4 regions of the Pseudoalteromonas sp. SWYJ118 genome follow, and region 2 is predicted to be linked to each of the others. Evidence: predicted binding sites of a transcription regulator. Region 2 holds the regulator's gene; each other region holds the start of a gene.
The links. Region 2 encodes sigma-54, which starts transcription at its own class of promoters, with help from an activator protein. Its sites were predicted from a motif close to GTTGGCACGNNNNTNGNNT; they were not measured.

Region 1: a site for sigma-54 is predicted at 4,480-4,498, ahead of I6F48_RS13435 (amidase family protein). Genes of this name have one in related genera too.
Region 3: a site for sigma-54 is predicted at 1,680-1,698, ahead of flgJ (flagellar assembly peptidoglycan hydrolase FlgJ). Genes of this name have one in related genera too.
Region 4: a site for sigma-54 is predicted at 1,432-1,450, ahead of I6F48_RS14325 (BON domain-containing protein). Genes of this name have one in related genera too.

The regions. Positions count from the first base shown of each region.
Region 1 is NZ_JADYXC010000014.1:8,358-15,667, forward strand. Features, by position in the region: gene I6F48_RS13420 (pyridoxal-phosphate-dependent aminotransferase family protein) at 1-713, opposite strand, end outside; gene I6F48_RS13425 (sulfite exporter TauE/SafE family protein) at 716-1,540, opposite strand; gene I6F48_RS13430 (gamma-glutamyltransferase family protein) at 1,528-3,111, opposite strand; gene I6F48_RS13435 (amidase family protein) at 3,108-4,313, opposite strand; gene I6F48_RS13440 (putative 4-hydroxy-4-methyl-2-oxoglutarate aldolase) at 4,652-5,134, opposite strand; gene I6F48_RS13445 (TetR/AcrR family transcriptional regulator) at 5,138-5,791, opposite strand; gene yddG (aromatic amino acid DMT transporter YddG) at 5,973-6,881, shown strand; gene I6F48_RS13455 (PepSY-associated TM helix domain-containing protein) at 6,965-7,310, opposite strand, start outside.
Region 2 is NZ_JADYXC010000001.1:105,146-112,455, forward strand. Features, by position in the region: gene ptsN (PTS IIA-like nitrogen regulatory protein PtsN) at 1-34, opposite strand, end outside; gene hpf (ribosome hibernation promoting factor) at 39-326, opposite strand; gene I6F48_RS00550 (RNA polymerase factor sigma-54) at 353-1,852, opposite strand; gene lptB (LPS export ABC transporter ATP-binding protein) at 1,922-2,647, opposite strand; gene lptA (lipopolysaccharide transport periplasmic protein LptA) at 2,644-3,189, opposite strand; gene lptC (LPS export ABC transporter periplasmic protein LptC) at 3,179-3,733, opposite strand; gene kdsC (3-deoxy-manno-octulosonate-8-phosphatase KdsC) at 3,730-4,281, opposite strand; gene I6F48_RS00575 (KpsF/GutQ family sugar-phosphate isomerase) at 4,282-5,253, opposite strand; gene I6F48_RS00580 (calcium/sodium antiporter) at 5,257-6,225, opposite strand; gene I6F48_RS00585 (ATP-binding cassette domain-containing protein) at 6,481-7,296, shown strand; gene mlaE (lipid asymmetry maintenance ABC transporter permease subunit MlaE) at 7,296-7,310, shown strand, end outside.
Region 3 is NZ_JADYXC010000001.1:446,711-454,020, reverse strand. Features, by position in the region: gene flgK (flagellar hook-associated protein FlgK) at 1-625, opposite strand, end outside; gene flgJ (flagellar assembly peptidoglycan hydrolase FlgJ) at 627-1,643, opposite strand; gene I6F48_RS02095 (flagellar basal body P-ring protein FlgI) at 1,802-2,896, opposite strand; gene flgH (flagellar basal body L-ring protein FlgH) at 2,908-3,591, opposite strand; gene flgG (flagellar basal-body rod protein FlgG) at 3,608-4,396, opposite strand; gene I6F48_RS02080 (flagellar basal body rod protein FlgF) at 4,418-5,161, opposite strand; gene flgE (flagellar hook protein FlgE) at 5,319-6,686, opposite strand; gene I6F48_RS02070 (flagellar hook assembly protein FlgD) at 6,746-7,310, opposite strand, start outside.
Region 4 is NZ_JADYXC010000015.1:95,707-103,016, reverse strand. Features, by position in the region: gene I6F48_RS14335 (VOC family protein) at 34-450, shown strand; gene I6F48_RS14330 (LiaF domain-containing protein) at 489-1,157, opposite strand; gene I6F48_RS14325 (BON domain-containing protein) at 1,486-2,052, shown strand; gene I6F48_RS14320 (YqaE/Pmp3 family membrane protein) at 2,125-2,283, shown strand; gene I6F48_RS14315 (hypothetical protein) at 2,662-3,159, shown strand; tRNA gene I6F48_RS14310 (tRNA-Ile) at 3,414-3,490, shown strand; gene I6F48_RS14305 (5-carboxymethyl-2-hydroxymuconate Delta-isomerase) at 3,800-4,129, opposite strand; gene I6F48_RS14300 (CreA family protein) at 4,337-4,822, shown strand; gene I6F48_RS14295 (hypothetical protein) at 4,852-5,625, shown strand; gene I6F48_RS14290 (LysE family translocator) at 5,637-6,275, shown strand; gene I6F48_RS14285 (gamma-glutamylcyclotransferase family protein) at 6,302-6,796, shown strand; gene I6F48_RS14280 (serine hydrolase) at 6,812-7,310, shown strand, end outside.

The DNA of each region.
Region 1 (7,310 bases), on a different contig from region 2:
GTATGATCTGCAGTGCGAATACCTGCTTCTACTTTTTTACGTTTTTGGATCCACTCTGCGCATTTGTCACTGAGTGTTAAAGGTGCTGAGCCAGACGGCCCGCCTAAACATTTTTGCAGACCAACAGAAAGTGCATCGAGTTTCCATTCATCGGCAGGAAGTTCGTTACCCACAATGGATGCGGTGGCATCGCAATAAAATAGTACATCGTGCTTTTGGCAAATATCGCCAATATACTCAAGAGGTTGGTTCATGGTGGTGGATGTATCGCCTTGTACCATAGCAAGTACGTGGGGTTTTACATCAACAATGGCTTTTTCGATTTGTTCGGGCGTAAATACTTCGCCCCACGGTACTTCTATTGTGTGCACCTTTGCGCCAACGCGTTCTGCTATTTCAGCCAGTAAATGCCCAAAACGCCCCATAATTGGCACCAATACTTTATCGCCTGGGCGCAAAATAGAGCACAGTATGGCTTCAATCCCTGCGCGCGATGTGCCATCTATTAGCATGGTCCATTCGTTTTTGGTTTTAAAAATTTCGCGATAGCGCGCCATGGTTTCGTTCATAAAGCCGGTCATTACTGGGTCGTACTGACCTATAAGCTGCGCCGACATAGCACGTAAAACACGAGGGTCTGCATTAATAGGACCTGGTCCCATTAATAAACGCTGTGGTGGGTTTAAGGTTTGAACTTGCGTGTTATTAAACATATTTAGGCTCCTAGAGTCTGAATAAGCATACGAATACCGGTTATCATTAAGACAACGGCAAAGGCGCGTTTTAGTTGTTTTTGATCCAGCTTGCTACCAATTTTTACGCCAATAGGCGCAAATAAAATAGTCAGCGGAATAATAAGAAAAAAGGCCGGGAGGTTAACTAACCCCCACGTACCTAGGGGAGCATCGATTGGCGTTGTGCCAATACTTAATAAGGTAATAACGCCAGGTAGCGCAATCAATAAACCAAAAACGGCCGCAGTACCTACCGCAACATGGGCGCGTACGTTAAATGCGTTTAGCATAGGTACGCCAATCGTGCCGCCGCCTATGCCAATCATGACCGACAAACCGCCTACAATACTTGCCATAATGCCTTGCCCAAATTTACCAGGTAGTTGTTTTACAAGTGCAGGTGCGCCGGCTCTAAATAACATGTTTAAACTGACTAAAATAGCAATACAGGCAAACATGAGTACTAATGCGTTACCGCGAACAGTATGAGCAATAATGCTACCCACAACCGCCATAACTAATATAAACGGTGCCCAATATTTTATTAGGGCAAGGTCAATATTACCTTTGCTATGGTGCGAGCGAATAGATGAAAGCGAGGTAGGTACTATAGTGGCAAGTGATGTTGCGGTTGCTATCATCATTGCCGACTCTGGGCTTACGCCAAAACCTTGTAGCAGGAAGTACAGTACAGGCACGATAACAATACCGCCGCCTACGCCAAATAGTCCAGCTAAAATACCAGCAAAAATACCGGTTGCTATTAAGGCCATTACTATTGGCCATTGGTTAATTATTTCTGACATTGTGTTCCTGCTGTAGTTACTGTTGCACGTCCATCTGAACGAGGATCTGTTGCAGCTTCAAGGCTTGTAGGTGTATCTAAAATAGCCCCAGCGTGCCCCATCATTTCGTTATTATTATCAACGCTTACCCAATCGTGGTCACGTTGATTTAATTCATGTTCTATATGAAAAACTAACCCTTTTTCAATTTTTAAATTTGTACTTGTATCGCCCCATGTTCTTCCAAGTAACCAGCGAGGGTCGCTAATTGCTTGTTTTATTGATTTATTTCGCCATGCATAACCTGCAAAAACAGCGGCTTGGGTTTGTGGTTGCCCTTCACCGCCCATTGTTCCGTAGGCAAGGCGACGACCATCGTTAAATTTTGCCATTGCAGGGTTAAGTGTATGTGCAGGCTTTTTATTTGGGGCAAGGTTATTGACATCTTTATTGTTTAAACTAAAGCTTAAACCTCGGTTATTCCACACAAAGCCGCCTTTGCTCATTAATATGCCGCTGCCAAACTCCCAGTAAATACTTTGAATAAAGCTTACTAATTGCCCGTTTTTGTCTCGTGCTGCCATCCATACGGTATCGCCAGGCTCTGTATTAAATGGCCATTGTTGTGCTTTGCTCATATCAATATTGTTGGCAAGTTTGCTTAAGCGCTCATTAGTTAGTGCGTTTTTATAATCATCCCCTAATACGTTAGGATCGGCCCAAAGGGTAGGGCGATGGGTAAAGCTTTGTTTGGTTGCCTCTACAATTAAGTGCGTCCAGTCGGCATCGGTTTTAGCTAAATGCTTTAACTTATTTACGGCACCAATTATTTGTAGCGAATGCACGCCCTGTGTTGGCGCAGGTAAGTTGTAGCAGTCAATACCACTTAGGTTTGCACTTAGCGGGATAACTACCTCGGCTTGGGTATTTGCAATATCGTCAGTGGTAATTGAGCTGCCTGCTTTTGCTAAATCAGCGGCAAACGAGTTGGCAAGTGCACCTTCATAAAATGCGTTTAAACCCTGTTTTGCTAAGTGCTCAAATGTTGCTGCAAGTTGTGGGTTTTTAAAATGCTGACCCGCTTGCAAGGGTTTACCATTGGGTATGTAGAGGCTTTTAAACGCGTCATTGGTATTTTCAACCGCCGCTAGCTTTTCGCAGCCTGCTTGCAAGCTTTTTGTAACGGTAAAACCCTCGCGAGCAAGCGCAATGGCAGGCGCTAAAATTTTTGAAAGTGGCAGTGCTGCGTGTTCATCTACCTCAAGCGCTTTTTGCCAACCGCGTATTGTACCCGCTTGAGTTAGTGCGCTTAATCCGCCGCGCTCTGGTATTTGCGTGAGCGAGTTATACGCCGTTGTGTTAGTTGCTGCGCGGCCGCAGGCGTCAATAGCGGTGGGCGTTTTTTGGTTTGGGTTATCGATAAGCCAAAAGCTGTCGCCACCAATTGAGTTCATATGTGGATATACAACACTAATAGCAGCGGCAGCGGCTACCATAGCCTCGGTGGCTGTACCGGCTTGTTTTAATATATTTATACCCGCCTCTGTTGCCGAAAAATGAGACGCGGTAAATGCAATGTTGTGTGTGGTCATGCCGTTGTGCCTTGTTTAAAGTGTGCAGCTAATTGTTGTACGCAAGTAAGTAGGCTTTTATCGTTACCGTGGCTCATCATTAGCGAAAAACCATACGGATGATCATTTGCTAAATCAGCCAGCGGTAAATGCACTTGCGCTGAGCCACTAAGTCCTGCAATTGCCGAAAGTGTAATAATTTGCATACGTAAGGCGCTTGTGTCGGCGCCTAGTTTTGGTGCGGTTGTAGGGGTGGTTGGTAAAAATAAGCAGCTGTGTTTATTCAGGTTTTTAGCGACGATTGTTTGCCACTCGTGCTGTATTTTTAATGCCTCTTGTTCTTCTTGCTCGGTTAAAGCCAGTGCCATTTTAAAACGAGCCGCAATTGCTGGCGCAAAATGAGAAAGCTGATCTGGGAGTTCAAGCCAGTCTCGGTGCGTTTTAGCAATCGCACTACCTTGTAATATTCTAAAGGTATCGGCAAGCTCACTTAGCAGGCTGCTTTTGGGGAGCTTAAAATCGATATGATGATTAAAATAAGGTTTGGTTTTTTCAAGCAATTGTTTAAGTGGTGCTTGTAAAGAGGGTTCAACGAGTTCAAATAGTGCTTCGCAAATAACCAGCGTATTTACTTCATTAATAGGTTGTTGTGGTAATAATACATCGCCAACGCTGCTTAATAGCTCGGCGCTTTGGGTAAGCCAACCTATGGTATCAAAGGGCGGAGCCAACGGTATTAGGCCGTCTTTTTCAATTATGTTATGGCTTGGCCTTATACCAAATAAACCACAATAGCTGGCGGGTATTCTAATTGAGCCGCCAGTGTCGGTGCCTAAGCCAATGTCAGCTAAATTAGCAGCCACTGCAGCAGCAGACCCCATACTCGAACCACCGCAAGCATGCCCTTTTAATGTAGGATTTTGTGCAGCGCCATAATGTATATTATTACCCTCTAAGCTATAAGCCAGTTCGTCAGTATGGGTAAAGCTTGTAAAATTACAGCCTTCACTCATTAATTTGTTTATGGCGCTGGATGTTTGCTGTGCCGGTTTAGCTGTTTTAAGCCAGTGTGGGTTACCAGCGCTGTTACGCTCGCCTTTAATAGCAAATACATCTTTTACCACAAGGCGCTTATTAATAAGTGTGCCTTGGTAATGTGTTTGCCATGCTTTAGGACCATGGTCACAAAAAATACCGGGCGTATTATTATTTTTGGTACTCATATCACCACTCGTTATAAAAAATCTGACCAAGCAGTCCAGATTTAGGGTGATTAAAAAGACAGATTAATTTTTATTATTTTTCAGCCCACTGCGTAACATCTTGTTTTTATTTTACAGAGCCTGATCCGCTTTTTAATCGGTTAGCTTATTATATTGTTTAAAACCTAAGCAAGAGGAATGCCATAAATTAAAAACCTGTCCAACTGGTCAGGTTTTGGTGGGCTGTATGAGGTTTATAAATGTGGGCTATAAAAATAGTGAGATTAAAAATGAGTTAAAACAAACCAATTTGGTGCGAAGGTGCACCAAGTTGGTCTTTATTTATATGGTTTTAAGTGCTAAATAAGGGACGTTTTACTGATGATTAAACCGTTAATATCGGCGTAAACCCAATCGTTAGGTTCTATGGTGGTGCTAAGCATGGTAACAGCTTGGTTTTTATCACCAAAGCCGCGCTTTAAGGTACTGCGCGGGGTAGAGCCTAGCGCCATTACAGGTAAATTCATCGTGGCAAGTATTTCTATATCTCGGCAACAGCCATTTATTATTATGCCTTCCCAGCCATTACTTAAGGCCCGCTCAGCCATAATATCGCCTATAAACGCAAAGCGTTTGCTCGCAAAACCGTTAATAACTAACACTTTACCTTTACCGTTTTCATGCAATATATCGGCGGCAAAAGAGTTGTCTTCTGGGCAGGTAACGGTCACTACTTTGCCATAAAACGTGGTTTTTTTACCAAAGTGATAAAGGCCGCTGTCTGCTACTTGCACGTTATCGCGATGATCGTCAAATAAATCGGGTGTAGTAAAGGATGTCATGGGTTAAGTCTCACTTTGCTCAGGTATTTTAAGACCAATACCTTTTAAAATTATGTGGGCAATTGATTGCGTAATTTGTGCCACATCGGTTTCGTCGTACTCTAATTTGTTCATTACGAGTAAAACCTCCGCCTGAAAGTCGGCGTAATATTGCGTGGTAGACCAAATAGTAAAGAGCAAATGGTAGGCGTCAACCTTATCCATTTTATCTGCGTCCATCCATGCTTGAAGTACATCAACCTTTTGTTTAACCCAAGGGCGGGTATTGGTTCTAAAGTAGTTTTGTAAATAAGGTGCACCGCGCAGTATTTCACTGGCAAATAAACGCGATTGCATTGGCTGATTTACGGCAAGTATTACTTTGCTTTTAATATAGTTATAAAGCACGGTAGCTGGATCGTCGTTAATTGTGACGTTATCGAGCCCTAAGTTCCAATTAGCTATTATGCGGTCGATCACAGACTCGTACAGACCATCTTTACTTTTAAAGTAATACAAAATATTAGCTTTTGGCACCTGCGCTTCTTTAGCAACCATGCTCATACTTGCTCCGTCGTAACCTAATTGCGAAAACAATTGCTCGGCGGCATCTAAAATTAGTTTTTGGTTTTTCTCGCGTGTAACTTCTTTTTTATTTGGTTTTATTTGTGTGGTCATTATAGAGTTTGCGTGTTTAACGTATTGATTGATTGTAGCTTTACTGACCAAAAGGTCAATTACTAAAAAGGGTGAATGTTAAAAACAGACGAGAGGTTTAAGCTATTAACTTTAATTGTTTAATTAAATAATTACTGTTAGTTTAGTTTCAAATTTACGGGTAGTACTTTTAGGTTGGCAAATGGGTTTTATAAGCAAAAATAAATATACACTATATGGAGTCGCTGCAATATTACTGTGGAGTTGCTTAGTTGCATTACTACGAGATATTTCTGAGTTGTTTAGCCCCATAGGTGGTGCTGCGGCTATGTATTCTGTCAGTGCGATATTTTTAATTTTGGTTATGGGAGTGCCCAAGTTTAGTGGTTTTTCGAAACGCTACTTGGTAGTAGGTACTTTATTATTTGTATCGTACGAAATTTGCTTGGCGCTTTCTATTGGTATGGCAAATAGTCGTCATCAGGCAATGGAAATGGCGGTTATTAATTATTTATGGCCCACGCTAACAATATTGCTCTCTATTATTATTGGTCGTAAAAAAGTAAGTTACTGGGTTTACCCAAGCATGATCATTGCTTTTTTAGGCGTTGCTTGGTGTATTACGGGCGATCAAGAAATGTCGTTGGATACGCTTGTGACTAACTTTGCTGATAATCCTGCTACTTACCTAATGGCATTAGCTGCGGCGTTTATATGGGCTATTTATTGCGTAGTAACGCAAAAGCTGAGTAATGGTAAAAATGCGATTACATTATTTTTTACTATTACGGCAATGAGTTTGTGGGCGCAATATGGTTTTAGTAATGAAGCGCCATTAACGTTTTCGCTCAGCTCAAGCATGACGTTATTATTAGCCGGTGTAGTAGTGGGGAGCGGTTATGCGCTGTGGAATCAAGCTATTATTGGCGGTAACTTAATGCTTTTGGGAACGCTTTCGTACTTTACACCGGTGTTTTCTACTATTATTTCGGCGCTGTATTTATCTATTACGCTGAGTGCTTCGTTTTGGCAAGGGGTTGTACTGGTAACAGTGGGCTCGCTAATTTGCTACTTTGTAACGCGAGAAAAGCCTAAACGCACAGTAAACTAATCTACGTTAGTTAATGTTTTTATATTTTAAATCTAAATTTATACCTTTAATGAGGCGTGCAATACGCCTCATTAAGTTTTTCTTTATAATTTTGCAGGTATAACTGCATAGCTTACTGATTTATTTCTAACTTTTTTTGCACAATAATAAAATATTAATGCAAATACTGCAGCGCTAATATCAACAAAACCGCTTTGATAATATTTTAAAAAATCATCAGCTAATAAAGCCTGTATAAGTGTTGACCCCCCCATACCAGCAGATAAAAGTGTAATACCCATTAAGCCCCAATAGCTAGCGTGGTGAGTTCCTTTAAAAAAGGTATAAACAACAAAGGCAAAAAATACCAAATAGTAACTATAGAGATAACTATAATTTGCGTTACCCATATATTGGTTAGTCCATTTAGCTTGTAATAAGGTTGCCGTT
Region 2 (7,310 bases):
TGCAGTCCTGGCATATAAGTGAGCTTAATTTCATCATATTAGTGTCGAGCAAGCTTCTCTTTGTGTTTAATTACTTGTCGATCGAGCTTGTCGATCAACGAGTCAATGGCGGCATACATATCTTGATGTTCTGTAGAGGCAAATAGCTCAGCACCGCTTACGTGTATGGTGGCTTCTGCTTTTTGATTTAATTTTTCTACATCGAGAATGACATGAACATTATTAATATGATCAGAGTGTCTTTCTAGCTTCGCAAATTTGGTATTAATATAGTCTCTTAGTGAATCGGTTAATTCTACGTGACGACCAGTTAAGTTTAGTTGCATAAGCATTACCCTCTTTTTTTTGCGTCTTAAATCAAACTTTTACGCTGATTTGACGGTGGAATAGCCAGAGATTCGCGGTATTTTGCGATTGTACGTCTCGCTACTTTAATTCCTTGCTCAGCCAATATATCCGCTATTTTGCTATCACTCAATGGTTTTGCTGAGTTTTCTGCTGCGATTAATTTTCGGATAAGCGCACGGATTGCTGTAGATGAACATTCACCACCGTTTTCGGTGCTTACATGGCTTGAGAAAAAATATTTAAGCTCAAATATACCACGGGGTGTGTGCATATACTTTTGGGTTGTTACGCGCGAAATTGTTGATTCGTGCATTTCTACCATTTCAGCAACATCATTTAAAACCATTGGTTTCATGGCTTCAGGACCGTGTTCAAAAAAGCCTTGTTGTTGCTTAACAATACAATTTGTCACTTTTAATAGCGTGTCGTTTCTACTTTCTAAGCTTTTAATAAACCATTTAGCTTCTTGTAAATGCGAGCGAATAAACTGGCTGTCACCACTGGATTTTACAGTGCGAGACATTGCCGCGTATTGGCTATTAACACGAATTTTAGGCATGCTGTCTGGGTTTAACTCAACAACCCAGCGGCCTTTAATTTTTTTAACTGACACATCAGGAATAACATACTCAGATTCTTCTCTTACAATAGTATCTGCAGGTTTAGGGCTAAGAGTATGTATTAATGTCATTACTTCCTTAAGCTCTTCTTCTTTGAGCTTAGTTTTCTTCATTAATGTACGATAGTCACGAGCAGCTAATAAATCAATATGCTCGGTTAAAATCATTTTTGTTTCATTAATGTAAGGTGTTTCTTTATCAAACTGGTTAAGCTGAATACACAAACACTCTTGTAAACTACGTGCAGCAATACCAACAGGATCAAACAGTTGGATGCGTTTTAATACAGCTTCAATTTCATCAAGTTCGACTTCGTTATCATCTTCGTTTTCTTGATTAAAGCTTTCTAAAATCTCTTCGCAGCTTAGTGTTAAAATACCTGAATCATCGACGGCTTCTACAATAGCAATAGCAATAGCTTCGTCTGTAGGGCTAAATGGCGTTAGTTGTAACTGCCACATTAAATACTCATGGAGCGTTTCAGTAGAGGCGCCTTGGTATATTGATTCGTCTTCAGGCATCGGACCCGATGATGCTGCTGGGGCGGCACTCATGTACTCATCCCAACTAACATCCATAGCCATGTCGTCACTTAGCGTGTCTTTTGCAAGTGCTTCACCACTATCTTGTTCGTATTCGCTTGGAGCATCATCGGCAGATGCGCTAACAGTTATGTCATCTGTATCTGCTTTTTGCTCGTTTTTACCTGCAGCGTCTTCTGAATAGTCTGCTTCTTCAACCTCTAATAGCGGGTTGCTGTCGAGAGCTTCTTGTATTTCTTGCTGGAGATCCAATGTACTGAGTTGCAACAAACGAATAGCTTGTTGCAGCTGTGGAGTCATTGTAAGTTGCTGGCCCATGCGCAGCTGTAGTGATTGCCTCATGTATCTCTAACAATCCTTTTATGTTGTTATAATTAATACTAGCAGATGCTTAAAGACATGGCGTAAATGTTACAGCCTAAATTGCTCGCCTAAGTAAACATCGCGTACTGTTTTATCATTTAATACGTGTTCTGGAGTACCTGATGCAATCAGCTCCCCATGAGAAACAATGTAGGCTTTTTCACAAACATCAAGGGTTTCTCTTACGTTATGATCGGTAATTAATACACCAATCCCACGATTTTTAAGATGTTCTATTATTTTCTTTATGTCTAATACCGAAATCGGGTCAACACCTGCAAATGGTTCATCCAGTAATATAAATTTAGGATCTGCTGCCAGCGCACGTGCTATTTCAACACGACGACGTTCGCCACCCGACAATGCCATACCTTGGCTATCACGAATGTGTTGTATGCTAAATTCATCTAATAATTTATCGAGAGTGTCTTCTCTAGCTTGTTTATTTAACTCTTTGCGCGTTTCTAAAATGGCCATTAAGTTTTGATAAACAGTCAGCTTTCTGAATATTGAAGACTCTTGCGGTAAGTAGCCAATGCCTAATCTAGCACGACTATGCATAGGTAAAAGAGTAATATCGTTATCGTCTATCGATATTTTACCTTTGTCGCTAGGTACAAGTCCTACTATCATATAAAACGTGGTAGTTTTACCTGCGCCGTTAGGGCCAAGTAAGCCAACAATACTGCCAGCTTTGACTTCAAGGCCGACGTTTTTTACAACTTCACGGCCTTTATAGCTCTTTGCTAATAGCTCTGCTTTTAATGTGCTCATGGTTGACCTTTGTCGCTTTTTTTACTTTTTTTAGTCTCGATTGGTACTAAAATTGTGTGAACGCGGTCAGTTGAGTTTTCATCTTTTTCGGCACTGATTAGCTGCTGCTCTATATCGTAGGTAATGCTTTTAGCATTTATTTTTTGTCCCGCTTGCGATACTTGTGCATTACCAACAAGCGTTAAAAAACGCTTAGATACATCATAACGTACTTCGTCAGCACTGGCGCTCATAGTCGTGCCATCTGATTGCTTTTCTTCAAAGTGCGCAGGGCTACCTGTAGCAATTAATAATTGTTTATTATCGCCAAGTTCATCGCGTTTATGTACTTCTAAGCGGTCGGCTGTGATACGGCGGTTACCGTGAATAATTTCAACGTTTTTCTCAAAAATCCCGACATTAGCTTTTAATTGACCTTCTTGCTTATCGGCGCTTATTGAAATTTGATTTGCAGCCGGTTGCGTGTTTTGCTCTGCAGCACTACTATTAAACGCTAGTATAAGTGTAGGAATAATAAGTGATTTTAATATTTTATTGGTCATAATATATGGTTCGCGTATGGTTAATTAGTTTTATCACTTCGGTTTTTAAGTCGGCTTCTAGGCCTTTACCAGTGATTTTTAAATTGGGTCCAGTGATGATAACGGGTTGCTCCGAACGCATTGTTAATAGCTTTATATCTACCTGAATATTATCAGCATTGATTTTGTCTATCATGGCGTTATCGGTTAAGTTTTTGGCAACCACATTGCCTTCTAAAATTAATTGTTTGTCTTCGTATAATGTTGCTTCGTCTGCATTTATTTGCCACGTTTGCTTTTCGTTATATAAAGTAAAAATAGGTTTTTCAAAAAACGTAAAACCTAATTGTTGATATAGCTCCATTTTAGCCGCAGTGACTTTGTGGCTAATTTTACCTTGTTCGTCATAGGCTGTTTGTTTGAGTTCTATGGCTATGTAATCAGGCTTGGCAATAACTTCAGGCTCAGTCTGAGGCACAATATTTGTTTGTGTAAAATAAGGGTACCAAAGCCAAACCATACAGCTAATGAATAAAACGCTTAATATTATGCGCGCTGCATTCATGAACTAGTGCCTTGTGTAGTCAATGCTTTACCATTTTCAAGCATAAGTAAGTCGGTGAGCTCTCTTACTGCACCAAAGCCGCCAGGCATTTGCGTTACATAGTGTGATAAACGTTTAATAAGTGGATGGGCATCATTTACTGCAACAGCAAAGCCGACTAATTCCATAACGGGCATGTCAGGACCATCATCACCGATATAAGCAATTTGTTCATCGCTAAGGTTGAGTTTGTCTTTTAGCTCTTGATAGGCAATGAGCTTATTTTCTTGGCCTTGATAAATATGCTGTACGGTTAAGCTGCTCATACGTTGTTGCACTATTTGTGAATGACGACCAGTAATTACAGCCACTTCAAAGCCACTGTTTATAAGCGCTTTAATGCCAAAACCATCTTTTGTATTAAATGCTTTTAGCTCTTCACCTTGATTACCAAGGTAAATACGGCCATCAGAAAATACACCATCAATATCGCATATAAGTAGTTTTACTTTTTTAGCGCGTGCTTTTGCATCATCGCTCAGCGGTTGATAGAGTTCTTCAAATTGCATTTATAATACTCCTGCTTTTAATAGGTCTTGCATGTTTAATGCGCCAATAGGTTGGTTTTTCTCATTGACGACGATTAAGCCATTTATACGTTTGTGTTCCATAATATTAAGCGCTTCAGCAGCCAAAATATCTTGCGTAGCCGTAGTGCATGACTTAGTCATAACAACATCTATTTGTGTTGTATGAATATCAATTCTTTGCTCTAAAATACGACGCAAATCGCCATCGGTAAATAATCCCACGAGCTGCTGATTTTCATCAACAATGGCTGTCATACCTAAACCTTTAGCAGACATTTCAATGAGGGCGTCTTTAACTGTTTGTGAAACGCTAATAATAGGTGTATTTGCGCCGCTGTGCATAACATCTTTTAAAGTAAGTAATAAACGCTTGCCTAAACTACCACCTGGGTGAGATAGCGCGAAGTCATCAGCTGTAAACCCGCGAGCTTCTAATAATGCAACTGCCATGGCATCGCCCATCGCAAGCGTTGCAGTGGTACTTGATGTAGGAGCTAGACCCAATGAACAGGCTTCTTTTTCTACTTTAATGCACACATGCACATTAGCAAGGGTCGCCATGGTTGATTGCGTATTGCCAGTCATCGATATCATTTTGGCACCAAGTCGTTTTAAAACAGGAATGATATTTAAAACTTCGCTGGTCTCACCTGAATTAGAAATAAGCATAACCACGTCATTTTTAGTGATCATACCTAAATCACCATGACTTGCTTCACCAGGGTGAACAAAAAATGCTGGACTGCCAGTGCTTGCAAGGGTTGCTGCTATTTTATTGCCAATATGACCTGATTTACCCATACCAATGACAATAATACGGCCTTCACAGTCGTACATTAATTGGCATGCGTTATGAAAATTCTCATCTACATATTGTGCAATATCACTAAGTGCTTGGCGCTCAACATCTAAAACGCGAAGGCCTTGTTCAATAAAATTTAGCGTTGCCATTATTTACCCTACTTGACTAAAAATATACCCTTGGTAACCCAAAAACGCTATTAGCAATAAGCCGCCTTCTACTCTATTGATACGTTGGGTGCCTCTAAAGTTCAATGACATAATAATTAGGGCAAGTGTTGCACCAATCATAATTAATACGTCTCGACTTACTAATGACGGGTCAATTGCAGAAGGGTTGATAATACCAGCCAGTGGTAATACAGCTAGAATATTAAATATGTTTGAGCCAACAATATTACCTAGTGCTAAATCGTCTTCATTTTTAAGTACACCCGCAATAGAAGCGGCAAGTTCTGGCAAGCTAGTACCAATGGCAATAATTGTTAAACCAATGACTAGGTCGCTTAAGCCAAAGTATTTAGCAATATCGACAGCTGAACCTATTAAAAAATGAGAACTAACAGGTAGGAGTATCATGCCGACTACTAACCAAAATACGGCCTTTTTTGTAGGTACATTGCTAGGTACGTCGTCGCAGGCTTCTGAGACAAATGGGTCATCTTGGTTTTTTGCACGCATAGATACAATAATTAACCCACCGATGAATACGATAAAGCCAACTAAAAGCGCAACACCTTCATTAAATGAAAAGTAGTTATCTGAAAACACATACCAAGTAACTAAAGATACGAGCATCACCAATGGCATTTCGCGTTTTAACGTACTAGATGAAACTGAAAGAGGGCGAAATAAAGCCGTGATACCTAACACAAGTAAAATATTTGTAATATTAGAGCCAACAGCATTACCAACGGCTGTGTCTGTTTTGTTAGCCAGTGCAGCAGATGCCGAAACCATCATTTCGGGTGCTGAAGAACCCATTGCTACAACGGTCAAACCAACAATAAGTGTAGGCACTCCAAAGTTTTTAGCAAGAGCCGCAGCGCCATAAACAAACCTGTCTGCACTCCAAACAAGAGCTGCAAAACCAAGAATTAAAATAACAAACGAGGTAACCATTGTGTTAAGCCAGTTATACAAAATACAGATGGCGCGAATAGTAACAAAAGCCAAGATGAAAGTATAAATAAAAGAGTAAGGTCAACTAGGTGGCAACATTGCTTTAAAACAGCTAATTTAAAAATTTAAGCCGGGGTTAAGCTGTTTTGAGCGAGTCTTATAATCCTTTTTATGGGTGTATTACAAAATCTTACGAATTGTTTTTTCCATCTTTGACAAAAAAGCTTTAAAATAGGTGCACTAGTGAACATTTTTATGGAGAGCGACTTGTCGCAATCAATAGTAGAAGTCAAGGATGTTAGCTTTTCGAGAGGCAATAGAACCATATATAAAAATATGAGTTTTAGCGTTCCTAAAGGTAAAATTACTGCGATCATGGGGCCAAGCGGAATTGGCAAAACCACTATGTTGCGTTTAATTGGTGGTCAGCTTAAACCAGATTCAGGTGATATTTTATTTGAAGGTGGCAGCATCCCTAAAATGTCTCGCAAAGAGCTATACGAAGCACGTACTAAAATGAGCATGCTTTTTCAAAGTGGTGCGTTGTTTACTGATATGTCGGTATTTGACAATATTGCGTTTCCTATAAGAGAGCACACAAAGCTAAGTGAAGACCTTATTCGATTAGTTGTATTAATGAAATTACAAGCGGTTGGACTGCGTGGCGCTAAAGATTTAATGCCCTCTGAGTTATCGGGTGGTATGGCAAGGCGTGCTGCACTTGCGCGCGCTATAGCGCTTGATCCTGAGCTAATCATGTACGATGAACCATTTGCAGGGCAAGATCCTATTTCAATGGGCGTATTGGTTAAGCTAATTAAGTCGCTTAACGAAGTATTGGGTTTATCGTCTTTAATTGTGACGCACGATGTGACGGAGGTAATGAGTATTGCCGATCACGTTATAATTATCGCCGATCAAGGGGTAATTGGTTGTGGTACTCCTGATGAAATGCGCAATCATGAATCTCCTTTAGTTCAACAGTTTTTAAAAGGCTTGTCGGATGGTCCAGTACCATTTCATTTTCCGGCTCAAGCTTATGCAGATGAACTGCTTGGAGAAAAAGCATAATGTTGGATTTATTT
Region 3 (7,310 bases), 340 kb from region 2:
TTTCTATGTCTATTAGCTCTGATAAGTCGCGTATTGCTTTATCGCGTTCGTTATAGGTAGAGCTCGCATCTGCGGCGTTATTAGTGCCATTAACTGCTGCAATATTTTGATTTAGCGTGCTAATACTTTGAATTAGTGAGTTTGCTTCATCTGAAAATATTTCGAGCTGCTCGTTCACTACACTTTTTTGATCAAGCACGATGCCCGAAAGTCTATCCATTTGATCAATTAAGCTTTGCGCATCTGTCATTACTAATGAGCGGGCAACGGTAGATGACGGCTGATTAAGCGCTTCTTGCACGTTATTAAATAAAGAGTTAATTCCGGTCGAAAGGTTGTTCGACTCTTCAGAAAAAATAGTATCAACTCGATTAGCCTCAGTAATAAACTGATCGAAAAACGATTTATTAGAGGTGTCACGATTTAGCTGTGACTGAGCAAACTCGTTTAGTAATCGGTATGTTTCGCCTCGCCCTACTTGGTTATCAACCATAGTGGTAAATTCAGTACGCTCACGTACGTAGCCTACGGTATTTACATTGGCGATATTTTTACTTGTCGTTTGCAATAGCTCCGAGCTTGCTCTAACCCCAGAACTGGCAATGTTTAATAAATTAAACGACATGTTACTCTACTCCTTGGCGGATCACGTTTGCCGCAATGTCTTTTAGCTGACTGCTATTGAGTACTTTTTTTATTTTGCTGGCATAATTTGGATCGGTTGCATAACCTGCTTTTTGTAATGAATCTAAAAAGTCATTTGGTTTTGCTGTATTTTGTAATGCTTCTTTGTAGCGTGGGTTTTGCGTTAAAAAATCAACGAAGTCGTTCACGCTATCTTTAATTGAATCGTAGGCTCTAAAGCTGGCTTGTTTTTTAACGGGTGTGCCTTGTTCAAACTCAAGCGTTACTTTACTTGCTTTGTCACCTTCCCAGCTTTTATCTGACTTAATATTAAATAAGTTATTTGAGCTGCCACCGTCACTTTTATTAATAATGTGTTTACCCCAACCGGTTTCAAGTGCCGCTTGTGCGACCATTACCGCTGGGTTTAAACCAATTTTTTGCGCTGCAGTTTTAGCGTGTTCCCATACTGAACTTACAAACTCTTCTGCATTTTTAAATGTTGGGCTATCGGTTTTAGACTCTGCAGTATTAACCTTAGGCTCAGCAATATCGGCTTTAGTACTCTTAACGATAAGATCGGGTTGCTTATTTTTTTGCTCATGAGGAAGAGCTGATCCGACTTGCGTATCGCTGAAAATATCGTTGGTTGTTCTAAGCACCGAGCCTGGCATAAAGTTTTTAGACTCAGGCGATAACTGCTGAACAATTAAATCGGCAAGGCCTAACGAGCCATTTGATGAAAGCTCTGTAGAAAGTTGCTGATCGTGCATTTCTTCAAAAAACTTTACGCCACTTGAATTAAATGGACTGTCTTTATCTTCAAATGCTTCGTTAGCTTTGCGCATTCCTTTGAGCAACATTTGCGTAAAAATAGCTTCAAATTGTGCGGCCGCTTTTTTGAGCGCAGCTTTAGAGGCATCAGTTGATGCATCGCCACTCGTTAAGGCTTCTTTACGAAGTAAATCTAAGTTGCCTAAATCAAAAAAGTTTTGTTTATCGAGGTGATTAGTTTCCATCGGCTTTTTGACACAAAATGAATAATGCAGTTAAAAATGCAAAAATTGAGCCACTACCGATAAAACGAGGAAGATAAAAATAATAAACTTAAGTTGCTGTAAATAAAAAGCCCTATATCTAGGGCTTAAGTAATACGTTATTTATTGGCTTGGGTTATTTATATAACAACTAACTGTCCGTTAATTGCGCCGGCTTCTTTTAGTGCTTCTAAAATAGCCATTAAGTCACCAGGCGCTGCGCCTACTTCGTTAATTGCGCGAACTAAATCGTCAAGGCTTACACCTGGATTAAATACAAAGGCGCGCGAGTCGTCTTGATTTACATCAATAATACTTTGCTGTGTAACAACTGTATCACCGTTTGCTAGCGGGTTTGGTTGTGACACATTTTGTTGCTCTGCAATTGTTACTGTTAAGCCACCATGAGTTATAGCCGCAGGCTGAAGCTTAACGTTTTTGCCAATGACAATTGTACCGGTGCGCGAGTTAACTATAATTTTAGCGGCCATGTCAGCGGGCTTAAATTCTAAGTTTTCGAGTGTTGATAAATACGATACACGCTGAGATGCATCGCGTGGTGCTATAACACGAATAGAAACAGAATCAATTGCTTGTGCGCTATTTGGGCCAACTAAGTCATTAATTGTTTTTTCTAGGCGTTTTGCCGTTGTAAAGTCTGGGCGGTTTAGGTTGAAGGTAATGTAATCGCCTTGCATAAATGGGCTTTCTACAGTGCGTTCAACTGTTGCGCCATTTGGTATACGACCAACTGTAGGGGTGTTAATTACAACCTTACTACCATCAAGGCCTTGTGCACCTAAGCCACCGACAATTAAGCTACCTTGTGCAATAGCGTACACGTTACCGTCTACACCCTTTAAAAAAGTTTGTAGTAAAGTACCGCCACGTAAACTGCCTGCACTACCAATAGAAGAAACCGTAATATCTATTGTTTGCCCGGGCTTTCTAAATGCGGGTAACTCTGCATGCACAGCAACAGCGGCAACATTTTTAATTTTAGGACTTTGAGTTGAAGGCAGCGTAATACCAAAGCTGTTCAACATGCCTCTAAAACTTTGTTGTGTGTATGAGTTTTGCTCGCCAGTGCCTGGTAAACCAACCACTAAGCCATAACCAACTAATTGGTTAGAGCGTACGCCTTCAACCATAGACACATCTTTTATGCGCTCAGCACTGGCAGTAAACTGCCAACCTAATAACACAACTAAACATAAAGCTTTAAGGCTATTCATGTTGTTACCCTCTAAAATGGAAACAGCGAACTGCTAAAGAAACGTGTAAGCCAACCAGGACTTTGCGCTTCTTGCGTTTGCCCTTTACCTGAGTATTGAATACGTGCATTAGCAATGCGGTTTGATTCAACCGTATTATCGGCGCTTACGTCTTGAGGGCGTACTAGCCCTTCTAAACGAATAAACTCTTCACCGGTATTAAGCGTTAGCCATTTTTCGCCGCGAATAACTAAGTTACCATTAGGTAAAACGCGCATTACATTAACCGAAATATCGCCCACTAAGCTGTTTGATTGGTTTGATTTTGAATCGCCCGTAAACGACGAATCGCTACCAATGCCAAACTGAATACTATCGCCACCTATATTTACAGGTAGACCACCTAAGCCAATCACTGGGTCTAAGCTTGCGTCGGTTTCTTTGTCTGTTTCTGTTTTAGCGGCTTTTGTTGCTTGAGTAGACTCTTGCAATTTAACCGTAATTATATCGCCAGTACGTAGCGCTTTTTTATCAGAATATAAGTCGTTTGATGTATGAGTATTAAACAATGAACCTGTGGCTACCAGCGGCTCTAAAATAGGCTCGGGGTACATAGGTGCGTAGTAAGGGTCGTCCTGCACTACTTCACTATTTTGCGTAGACATACAGCCACTTAAAAATAATGTGCCCGCTGTAAATAAAATAATATTACGCATAATTCCCCCTACTCTATTAAAGCTGTTGATTGATATAACTCATCATTTCGTCAACGGCCGAAATTACTTTTGAGTTCATTTCGTAAATACGCTGAGTTTCAATTAGGTTTACGAGCTCTTCAGTTACATTTACGTTTGAAGTTTCGAGTGAGCCTTGAATAATGCTACCTAACCCTTCAACACCAGGATTACCTTGTACCGGCGCACCACTTACAGCGGTTTCGGTATAAAGGTTTTGACCAATTGGCTCAAGGCCCGACGGATTAATAAAATCACTAATAGTAAGCTGACCAATGACCACGTTATCGGCTTGGCCTGCAACACGTACAGATACTTCGCCGTCTTGCGAAACCGTAATTGATTGCGCGTCATCAGGTACATTCATTTCTGGCTGAATAACGTAACCTGCGCCCGATGTTACAATTCGTCCATCGCCATCGGTAGTAAACTGACCATTGCGCGAGTAAGCAATATTGCCATCTGGTTGCAGTACTTCAAAAAAACCTTCACCAGAAATCATCCAATCTAGTGAATTTTCGGTGGTCAACATGTTGCCTTGCGTAAACTCTTTTTGGTTAGCTACAACTTTAGCACCCGCACCTAACATTAAGCCCGATGGCATTTCGGTATCTTGCGATGAACGACCACCTGGTTGATTAATATTTTGATAAAGTAAATCTTCAAATATAGCGCGGCTTTTTTTGTAACCTACGGTACTCGCATTCGCTAAATTATTTGAGATAACCGATATATCGGTTTGTTGAGCGTCTAGCCCAGTTTTACTGATCCACAATGCTGGATTCATAATCGTGTCCTCATTTTAAAGTTAAACTATGCGTAATAACTGATCTTGACGCTCGTCAATTTCTTCAGCTGTTTTCATTAATTTCACTTGTAATTCAAATTGGCGCTGGTGGCTTATCATGTCGACCATTTCGTGAACTGGGTTCACATTCGACATTTCAAGCGAACCACTTAAAACTTTTACATTGGCAGAGGTATCTACTGTTACATTTGCTTTTGGTCTAAATAAACCATCGTTACCTTTTTCGAGCTGTGAGCTATTTGCTTCTACCACTCTAAGCGTGTCTATTTCTTCTAAAAAGTTAGCGGGGGCGCCTTGTGGTCGAACTTGAATAGCGCCATCTTGGCTAAACCCTATTTTTTCGACTGGGACGGGTAAAATAACAGGCCCCCCTTCGCCAATAACTTGACGACCATGGCTGGTTACGAGCATGCCTTGAGCAGTAACGTTTAACGTACCCACTTTTGTGTAAGCTTCATTGCCTGAGGCATCTTGCACAGCAAGCCATGCGTTATCGCTCATTGCGATATCTAAGTCTCGCCCGGTTTGAACAATGCCACCCGATACCATGTTTGAACCCGGACGCTCTTGCATTGAAAATACACGTGTAGGCAAACCTTCGCCAAACGCTTGCATAGAACGTGCTTGCGCAAAGTCGGCTTTAAAACCCGTTGTATTTGCATTTGCCAAATTATTGGCTTTTAAAGCAAGCCCTTGTAGGCTTTGCTTAGCGCCAGAGGCCGCAATGTAGACCATTTTGTCCATAGTATCGACTCACATAAAAAATCTCTGAACTTATAAATGCAAAATAGGTGCCAGATTAAATTTGACGCAACATTGAGAGGTATTTAGAAGGGTTTACAAAGAGGACTTATAAAAAAGGCTGCAAAAATGCAGCCTAATATATTTAATGGGGTTTAGCTTATCGAATCTGCAAAATACTTTGCTGAATAGTTGAGTTAACCTCAAGCGCACGTGAGTTTGCTTGGTAATTACGCTGTGCAGTAATTAAGTCTACGAGTTCATTAGTAAGGTTTGTATTTGATTGCTCAAGCGCTGATGAGTTAATTCCACCAAATGTACCCGAACCAGCTTCACCCGCTACAGGTTCACCTGAATCAATACTTTGCTTCCAGCTTGTATCACCCACTTGTGATAACCCTTGTGAATTTGGAAAACGTACCATAGCCACTTGGCCTAGGAATGTTGAGTCACCATTACTGTAAGAAGCGACAATTTTACCGTCTGTTCCTATATCAATTCCGGCTAAACGACCAACCGTTGAGCCATCTTGATCGAGTGCTTTTACTTCAAAACCACTTGAATACTGAGTTGGGATACGTCCTGCCGTGTTATTTTCATCGCGCCAGTTAAGCTCAATACCAGTACCTGGGAAAGTTGCACCATTGTCTAGTAATGTTGATAAACCAGCACCAGAACCCGCTGGTAGTAGTATTTCATCAAAAGTAGTTGTATTTGTATTTGCCACACCACCTGTTGTTGATGGTAAACCACTTGAGTTAAAACCAAGGGTGGTAAGTGGTGTATAAGGCGCGGTTTGTTCTCCACCAGTTGTGCCATCAACTACTTTGCCATCGAGTGTTGCGTATACTTCCCAACTGTTATCTGTACCACCTGCTGCGGCATCATCTTCTTTAGCAAAAAAGTATTGTAAAATATGTGGTTCACCTAATGAATCATATACCGTTGTTGACGTAGATGAGTTATAAGTACCACTAGACGTAGGGTCAAAATCTAGACCTGTTGGATCCGCCGTTGCATCTAAGTTAAACGACAAAAATACATTTTCTGTTGCGCGAGGTGAACCAGACGAATCAGGGATTTGAATTGGATCAGTTGTGCTCAAACTTACCGACGTTGTATCACCTGTAGATGAGTCAACAGGGAATGCTTGTAAAAAGTTACCTTTTGCGTCAACCATAAAGTTATCTTGGTTAAGCTTAAATGCACCCGCACGTGTATATGTTAAATCTTGCGAAGATAAATCGTCGGTCATCGCAAAATAACCTTCACCAGTGATTGCTAAATCAAGTGAGTTATTTGTAAATTGTAGTGAGCCTTGGTGAAACTGCTGCGCAACCATGGTTGTTTGCACACCGTCACCATTTTTAGTCTTACCAGAGCTAAACACTGATGAAGCGTAAACATCGGCAAACTCAGCGCGTGACTCTTTAAAACCTGTGGTATTAACGTTTGCAATATTATTTGCCGTTACGTCTAAATCTTTTTGCGCGGCAGCAAGGCCGGTTAATGCAATATTGAAGCTCATAATTCACCTCTAACCTGTTAGTCTGTGGCCTGCTAGCAGGCGAAAAATACTAAAATTTATTACGCGATTTCTGCTACATCTGTCAGCCTAACCGCACCTTCTTTAGTGTTAATAATAATGCCACTTGAGCCATTAATATTAACGCTTTCAATGTTCTTGAATGTAGCAATGGGCAAGCTTGAAAATTCGCCGTCAGTACTTCCTTCGGCGGTTACTGAGTATTCACCTTCAGGTAAACGCTCACCGGCTTCATTTTTGCCATCCCACGCAAAACGTACTGCACCTGCTGATTGAGAACCCATATCAATAGTTCTCACTAGCTGACCTGATGCATCTGTCACTTTAATTTTTAAGTTATCAACGGCTTCTTCTGCCACTGCAGAGCCTCTGGCATCACCCGTTTCATTTAAATCCAGGGTGTTTGACTCAAGTAAAGCTTGCTTGCCAACAAGTGTTGATGCTTGCAATGCTGAATTTGATGTCATAGATGACGCTAAGCTATCAAAATTTGAATTTAAATCGCTGATGCCTTGCGCCATTGTGAAACTAGTCATTTGCGCAATCATTTGATCGTTATCCGCAGGGTTACTGGGATCCTGAAACGATAATTGCTGAGTTAACAAA
Region 4 (7,310 bases), on a different contig from region 2:
TCGTGCCCCTAACTTAATTGATAGGACAACATTATGTATTTAGAGCACGTAAACTTAGTCGCGAGTGATATAAATAGTATGCTTAAATTTTACCAAGCTGTATTTCCGCATTGGTCAGTCAGAAGTGAGGGCAGAGGCGATTGGCATGGAAAACCAAGACGCTGGGTACACTTTGGAGATGACACGCATTACATTGCGATAAGCGACCATGGTGAGGGTGAAAACAGAAACTTATCGGGCCATCAAATTGGTTTTGCACACTTTGCTTATGTAACTAATAATTTAAGCGCAGTAGTAATGCGCTTAAATAAAGTGGGTTTTACAGTAAGCAAGCAAGGTAGCGAGAATCCTTTCAGAAAGAATGTCTACTTTATTGATCCTGCAGGGTTTGAAGTTGAGTTTGTAGAGTATTTAAGTGATATACCAAGCGAGCGAAATAACGATTTATAATAAAATACTAAGCAGCACGCTAAAGTGCTGCTACTCAATTATAGTGAGCGGTTATTATTACCCGTGCCAAACTGGGTTTTTAGCTCATTTGCAAAGCTCATAAATTTTTCTTTAATTGTGCGCTTTATTTTTACTTCAACCGATCCCATAACTGCCTTTCCTTCAATATGAATAGTAGGACCTTGGCGTTTGTTAAGTGATACCGATTTATTTTCAAGGCTACTTAAAATACAAAACATTTTAGACACTACATTTACATGCTCTGGTACGTAAATCTCATCGCTACCAAAAATACAGTTAACGTGAATAGTTACATTTTGATGCGCAAAAATGGCATCAGTAAAATCAAGTACCACCGATCCCATAAAGTTACTTAAATATATATTTTTTGGGACAACCCACTGACCGCTTCGTTCGTTAGAGCCTAAAATACTGCGTAATGTAAAATCATCATCACTGTTTTGCTGTGCACTATAATGTGGTTTAAATTGCGATTGTTTTTCTGCTTTATATTGCTGATCGGTATTAAGTGTTAAGTCTTCTACTAAGGCTAAAAGAGCGTCGTTATTAGGTGCATCCATCGCGCTATCGAGTCGTCTCTCAAATGCATCAACAGAAATAACCCCATGACTGTAATTATAAATTAATTGGTCAATTACTTGTTCGCGTACTTGCTCTATTGGGCGGTCTTCAACTTTTACAGACATGGGGCATTCCTTATTGTATTTACTATTGATACTGCTCTTGATGTTTGTATGCAAAGCACGCACCAAATATAATCACCCTAATTATCAGTAGGTTAATTTATAATGATGTTTTTTATTTTGTTATATTAACGATAGATTAACCAAAAATGCAATTATCTAGCTATTTTCACTATTTGAGAAATTTTTACCGAGTAGCCTGTAAATAGTTACACAACTATAGATAATGCCTCACTCCAAAGTAAGCTCAACCTATTGAAATTTAAGTATAAATAAAGTTGGCCCAAAGCTCGCATTAGTTAAAGTGTCTTTAATCAAAAGGAGAAAGATTATGAAAACATTTAACAAGTCTATTATCGCAGCTCTAGTTCTTGGTACTACGGCTATGGGTGCCCAAGCAAACAGCTGGGAAAACGAAAGTAAAGATGCTTGGATTGATGGTAAGGCAGAAACAGTTCTACTTATGAACACTAATCTAAACAACTTTGACATTAACACTGATGTAAAAAATGGCAAAGTAGTACTTACAGGTAAAGTTAATAGCGAGCTTGATAAAGAGCTAGCAGAAGAACTTGTACTTAGCCTAGATGGTGTATCTGATGTTGATAACAGCCTTACTGTTGTTAAAAGCATGGATACCAAAGATAAAAGCAATGACATGATGGACGATGATGATAACGACCTAACGGACGCTAAAATCACCACTGTAATCACAACTCGCTTCCTGTTTGACTCAGAAGTAGGTGGTACAGACATTGATGTTGATACCGACAACGGTATTGTAACTCTGAACGGTTCAGTAGAGTCTGAAGCTGAAAAACAACTAGCAGTTAAAATTGCTAAAAATGCTGAAGATGTTCGTGACGTAGTTGATAAACTAGCTATTGTTGCTGAATAGTACAGTATAGTTAAGGCCCACTAACACTGGGCTTTACGCCTTTTTAATGCTTAATTTAAATGGAGTTTAGTCATGGATATTATTCGTATAATACTTTCAGTTTTATTACCGCCATTAGGTGTATTTTTGCAAGTTGGCTTAGGTATGCACTTTTGGTTAAATATTTTATTAACACTGCTAGGTTATTTCCCAGGGTTAATACATGCAATCTACATTATTGCGAAAAAATAATGACAGATTATATATTGTGTAAGCCGACTACTGAGGCCTAATGATAAAAGTGCCCCAGTACTGTTCGGCTCACAATATTAATTTTTAAAGTAAATATTTTTTATCAAAATCTAATTTTTAATTTACTCAAACTAAGTGATTTATTTCTTGTAACTCACTCCCAACATTCCCTCAGCCAAACCATTGTTTACTTCAATTAAGCTTTCTAACTAACAGTAGTGTTCTGATTCTGTATTGATGCCATTTAGGAAATCTTTAATATTAGTTTGTTTATATATCTACAATACGCGATTAATTACTCTATTATTTAGTGACAATATTACCATCACTTCTAGTGTTATCATTACACCAAGCTTTTACGCATATTGAGGTAGCTAATTGAATATTCGACTTATACTGTCAGGCGTTGTGTCATTCGTTTTTTATTTTAGCTGGGCCTACTGGGCAAACAGTTCGGCAGATATTGCTAAATCGGTCACGCTTCAAGCTGCATTAGTACAAGGTTTGTATAGTGGATTTGTAACGCTGTTTTTTACTTTTATTTTAGAAAAGGTCGTCAACAAGTATAAGTCTAGTTATGTAACGCTTGCGTTTGTAACTCCAATTATTTGTATGTTTCATTCTAAAACACCACAAAACGTAGCAATACGACAAAGCTTCAATAATGCAATTAACTCTAGCGCATCGTATTTAGGTAACAAAAAAATAGCAGGTGTACTTTTTGCGCCTATTATTCCGATTAGTGTTCAATCGAGCTTAGTGATTATGGTGAATGTAATTAATCAGACACCTAATTTGGCACTTACAGTAGCCCCAAGCATATTTTTTACAGCCTTGTATGCCTACACATATATGTTAGCTTTACTTAAAAAGTAGAGCGTTAAATATAAAAGACTACATGTGGGAGGGGGGGGTTATAATTTAATGCAGAGAATATCATGGGAAATATCTTGTATTTTATGCTTATACCCACCTAAAAGATTACTATTTAAGCAGTTAGCTTACTGATTGTTAAAATAAAGGTGTTTGGTAGTGACAAGCACCTAAAAAGTTTTTATACTGCAACCCGCTTTAGTCGCTCTGTGACTGAACGCTTCAAAAATTAACTGCCTAGCAGTTATATAAAAGTTGGCCCCTTAGCTCAGTTGGTTAGAGCACACGACTCATAATCGTTAGGTCCCCAGTTCGAGTCTGGGAGGGGCCACCACTTTCCAAAAAATACCTATTCAAATTATTTAATGCTATATGAATTTAATATCGTGTAATTTATTATTCTTTATCTACCCCTAATAATAAGTATAATTTAAATAAAGTTAATCCATAGATTAAGCTAAGCTTTCTTAAATTTGAAAGAGTGCGAATGCACTATTAAATTCCAGCGTTAGATCGGACGCTATTCATGCTCTGTCTTGTAAATAATAATGAGCTGCACCTGATTTTAGAATACAAAAAAGCCCCTATTGGGGCTTTTTACTTGCTAGTGTTTACTTCTATTGCTCAAAACTACAAGAGTTAACTAATTTTTACGGTATATCTCATGCTCAATATCGTAAATATTTACGCTTAAACTGTCTGATGCTCTGCAGTATGTTTTTAAGCATGAAAGTAATAGTTCGCTTAACATTTGTTTTTGCTCAATTGAGCGTCCCGCTAAAATATGTACCGCGATATGTATAAACCCTGATTTTCCTGCGCCAAGTTGATATTGCTGATAAGCAATAGCGCGTGTTTTGATGGTTTCTAATTCAAATAAGTTACTTTCGAAAGCGGTAGTGTGAATTTTTTCTACCAGTACTTGTGGTAAAACAGGGAGGTCTTCTGAGTGTTCAATAATAATGTGCGGCATTTAGGCGTTTCCTATTATGAGTTACTGCATGAGCGAGAGTTAATTGTATCAAATACAACAGGGTTCGCTAAACCCTGAGCTATCTAAAATCTTTACTTTAAACTAATTTAGTCGTATTTATTTTTGATGTTAGTATAAAAACAAACAGGTGAACCTTCGCTTAGTAACGTAGGTGCCAAGTTACTTATATATTAATTAAGGATAAGTATGAAATTACCACAAAAATTTAAACGTTTAGCTTTACTTACAGGTGCAGTTATTACATTAAGTGCTTGCTCTGACGATGTTGCATCGGTAAGTTTGGGGTTATTTACAACTAAAGATGTTGTGGTTAATTCGCAGCAAGATCCAATCCTTGAAGGCGTTACTTGTCATATTAGTCATATAGAGGCTAATTTGGACTTTTCTGATCCGTCTGATATGTCTATAGCATGTCGTCAAACGGGTCCTATTACAGCGCAACAGCTACAAAAAATAGACCGCAGCAAGTCGGGCGAGGTGATATTCAAATCATCTAAAAGTATATTATTTAAATCACTAAAAGTGCGCCGTATTTACGATGCTGAGAATCGTACTTTATTGTACTTATCGTATTCAACTAAAGAATCCAGTGGTAGCCACCACCATGCACTATCAACAGTGCCGCTATACAATACTCAAGCGTGGGATTGGGCGCTTACACAAAAAAACTAAACTAGCACTAAAACTTATAAGAGCACCTTATGTTAGCTTTATTTAAATCGGCACCTTTATTGGAAGATCAAGAGCAGCAATGGCTTATTGATACATTTATTTGGGCTGTAGAAAATTTTGATGCTGAGTTCTTTACAAAGCACACTCAAATAATACTGCCAACGGCCACTTTTTTCCCTGATTCGGTATCGAGCATTGAGGAAATGGCGAGTAATGTTTTTACCCGCGTTACTAATTACGCGGGTATGAATGCATGGCCTATTCAATTAGTCGCACCTCAGCAGTTACAACCGCAAGTTTTTCCGCACTTTGAATTTAGTGATGAAATACGTGGCGAAGGCAGCCATTTAATTGTGCCGCCAAGCCATAAGGTCAGTATCTCTTTTAATCCTAATCAGATTAATCAGCCACAAGATTTAGTGGCAAGTTATGCGGGTACTCTGGCCACCATACTTATTCATCACGTTGGGGTGCTACCGCCAGGCGGTAGGGAGTATTTACCACAAGCTGCCGATGCACTTGCCTGTTTTTTAGGATTTGGTGTGATGATGAGCAACACGGTGTATCAGTTTAAAGGCGGTTGTGGCTCTTGTTATAATCCATACGCTAACCGTGAAGCTAAGTTAAGTGAAACACATACGGTATTTATGCATGCCCTGATTAGTTACTTTAAAAACGATAAAGTGTCTAAAAAACATTTAAAGCCGCATTTACGTGGTCAGTTTAAAAAAGCACAAAAAGAAATTAAAGCATTGGTAAATAACTCGGCTAACCCGCTGTTATTAGCTTATTCGCCAAACTAGCAAGGATCTGCGTGGAATACTTAGATGAATTTTTACTGATTGTTATTGCTCATTTTTTTGCAGTAGCAAGCCCAGGGCCTGACTTTGCCGTAGTACTTAAGCAAAGTGTGCAACAAGGAAGGCGCAATGCATTGTGGACAAGCGCCGGTGTTGGCGCTGCTATTTTACTGCACGTTGCCTATTGCGTTTTAGGTGTTGCGCTTATTTTAACGCAATCGCCTAGTTTATTTATGGCGCTTAAGTATCTTGCCGGTGCATATTTAGCTTATTTAGGCGTACAAGCACTCAGAGCTGCAAAACCTCCAGCAAGTAATGAAGGCGAGGCTGCAAAAGATGTTGAAAACAAAACCGTTCAAGAGGAACCTGTTTGGCTTGCTTTTAGGCGCGGCTTTTTCACAAATGCATTAAACCCAAAAGCCACGTTATTTTTTATGTCATTATTTACACTCGTGATTAGCCCAACAACACCGACTAGCGTACAGATCGGTTACGGTGTGTACATGGCATTGGCTACTTGGGCGTGGTTTTCAATGCTTTCAATAATACTTTCTAGAAATAATGTAAGGGGTTTTTTCCAACAACGCGGTTATTGGTTTGACCGTGGAATTGGCGTTATTTTAATTGCTCTTGCAGTACGTGTTGTTATTTAACTTATTTAAAAAGTACAGGAGATAAAATGCCGTTATATAATTTTTCGTTTGGCTCCAATATGTCATCTAATCGTTTGTTAGCGCGCTTACCTAATGTAAAGCGTGTAGGAACAGCGGTACTTAAAGGTTACGAGCTAACTTTTGATATGCTATTTAAAGATGGCTCTGGCAAATGCAGTATTTGCCCAAGCGATAAAGAAGGCGCGCTGGTTTACGGCGTTATTTATGAGCTTAATGAAGATGAAAAAGTTATTTTAGATGGTATTGAGGGCGTAGGTTACGACTGCGTAGATATAGCCCCAACGCTTCTAACGGGTGAGACTGTAACTGCACATTGTTATATAGCTAATACCCATGACAGCGATGTACTCCCATACGATTGGTACATAAAACACGTTCATCGCGGATCACTTGAAGCGGGCGTACCAAAAGAATACAGTGATGCGATATTAAATCGCGCACAAAAAAGCGATACCAATCAAGAGCGCGCAGCAATTGAATTTGCAGTTCATCAAAAATAATAAAATAGGATTGATATGAAATTAACCAAACTTGCCGCAATTGCACTACTAGCAGGCACTTCGTTTAGTAGCTGGGCACAAGTTGATACCAACAAAATTGACGACGTTATTAAAGCGTCAATGGCGCGTTTTGACGTACCCGGTATGGCAGTCGCCATTGTTGAAAACGATAAAGTAATATTTGCTAAAGGCTTTGGTGTAACTAATCTCGATACCAACAAAAAAGTAAACAAAGACACCTTGTTTGGTATTGCTTCAAACACGAAAGCGTTTACAACAGCAGCGCTTGCCAAGTTGGTTGATGAGGGGAAGTTAAGCTGGGATGACCGCGTAATTGATCATTTACCAGAGTTTAGATTATACGACTCATACGTAACACGCGAAATGCGTATTCGTGATTTATTAAGTCACCGCAGTGGGCTGGGGCTAGGGCAGGGCGATTTAATGATTTGGCCAAGTACCGATAAGTCAGTTGATGAAATTTTAGCGGGATTACAGTATTTAAAACCAGCGA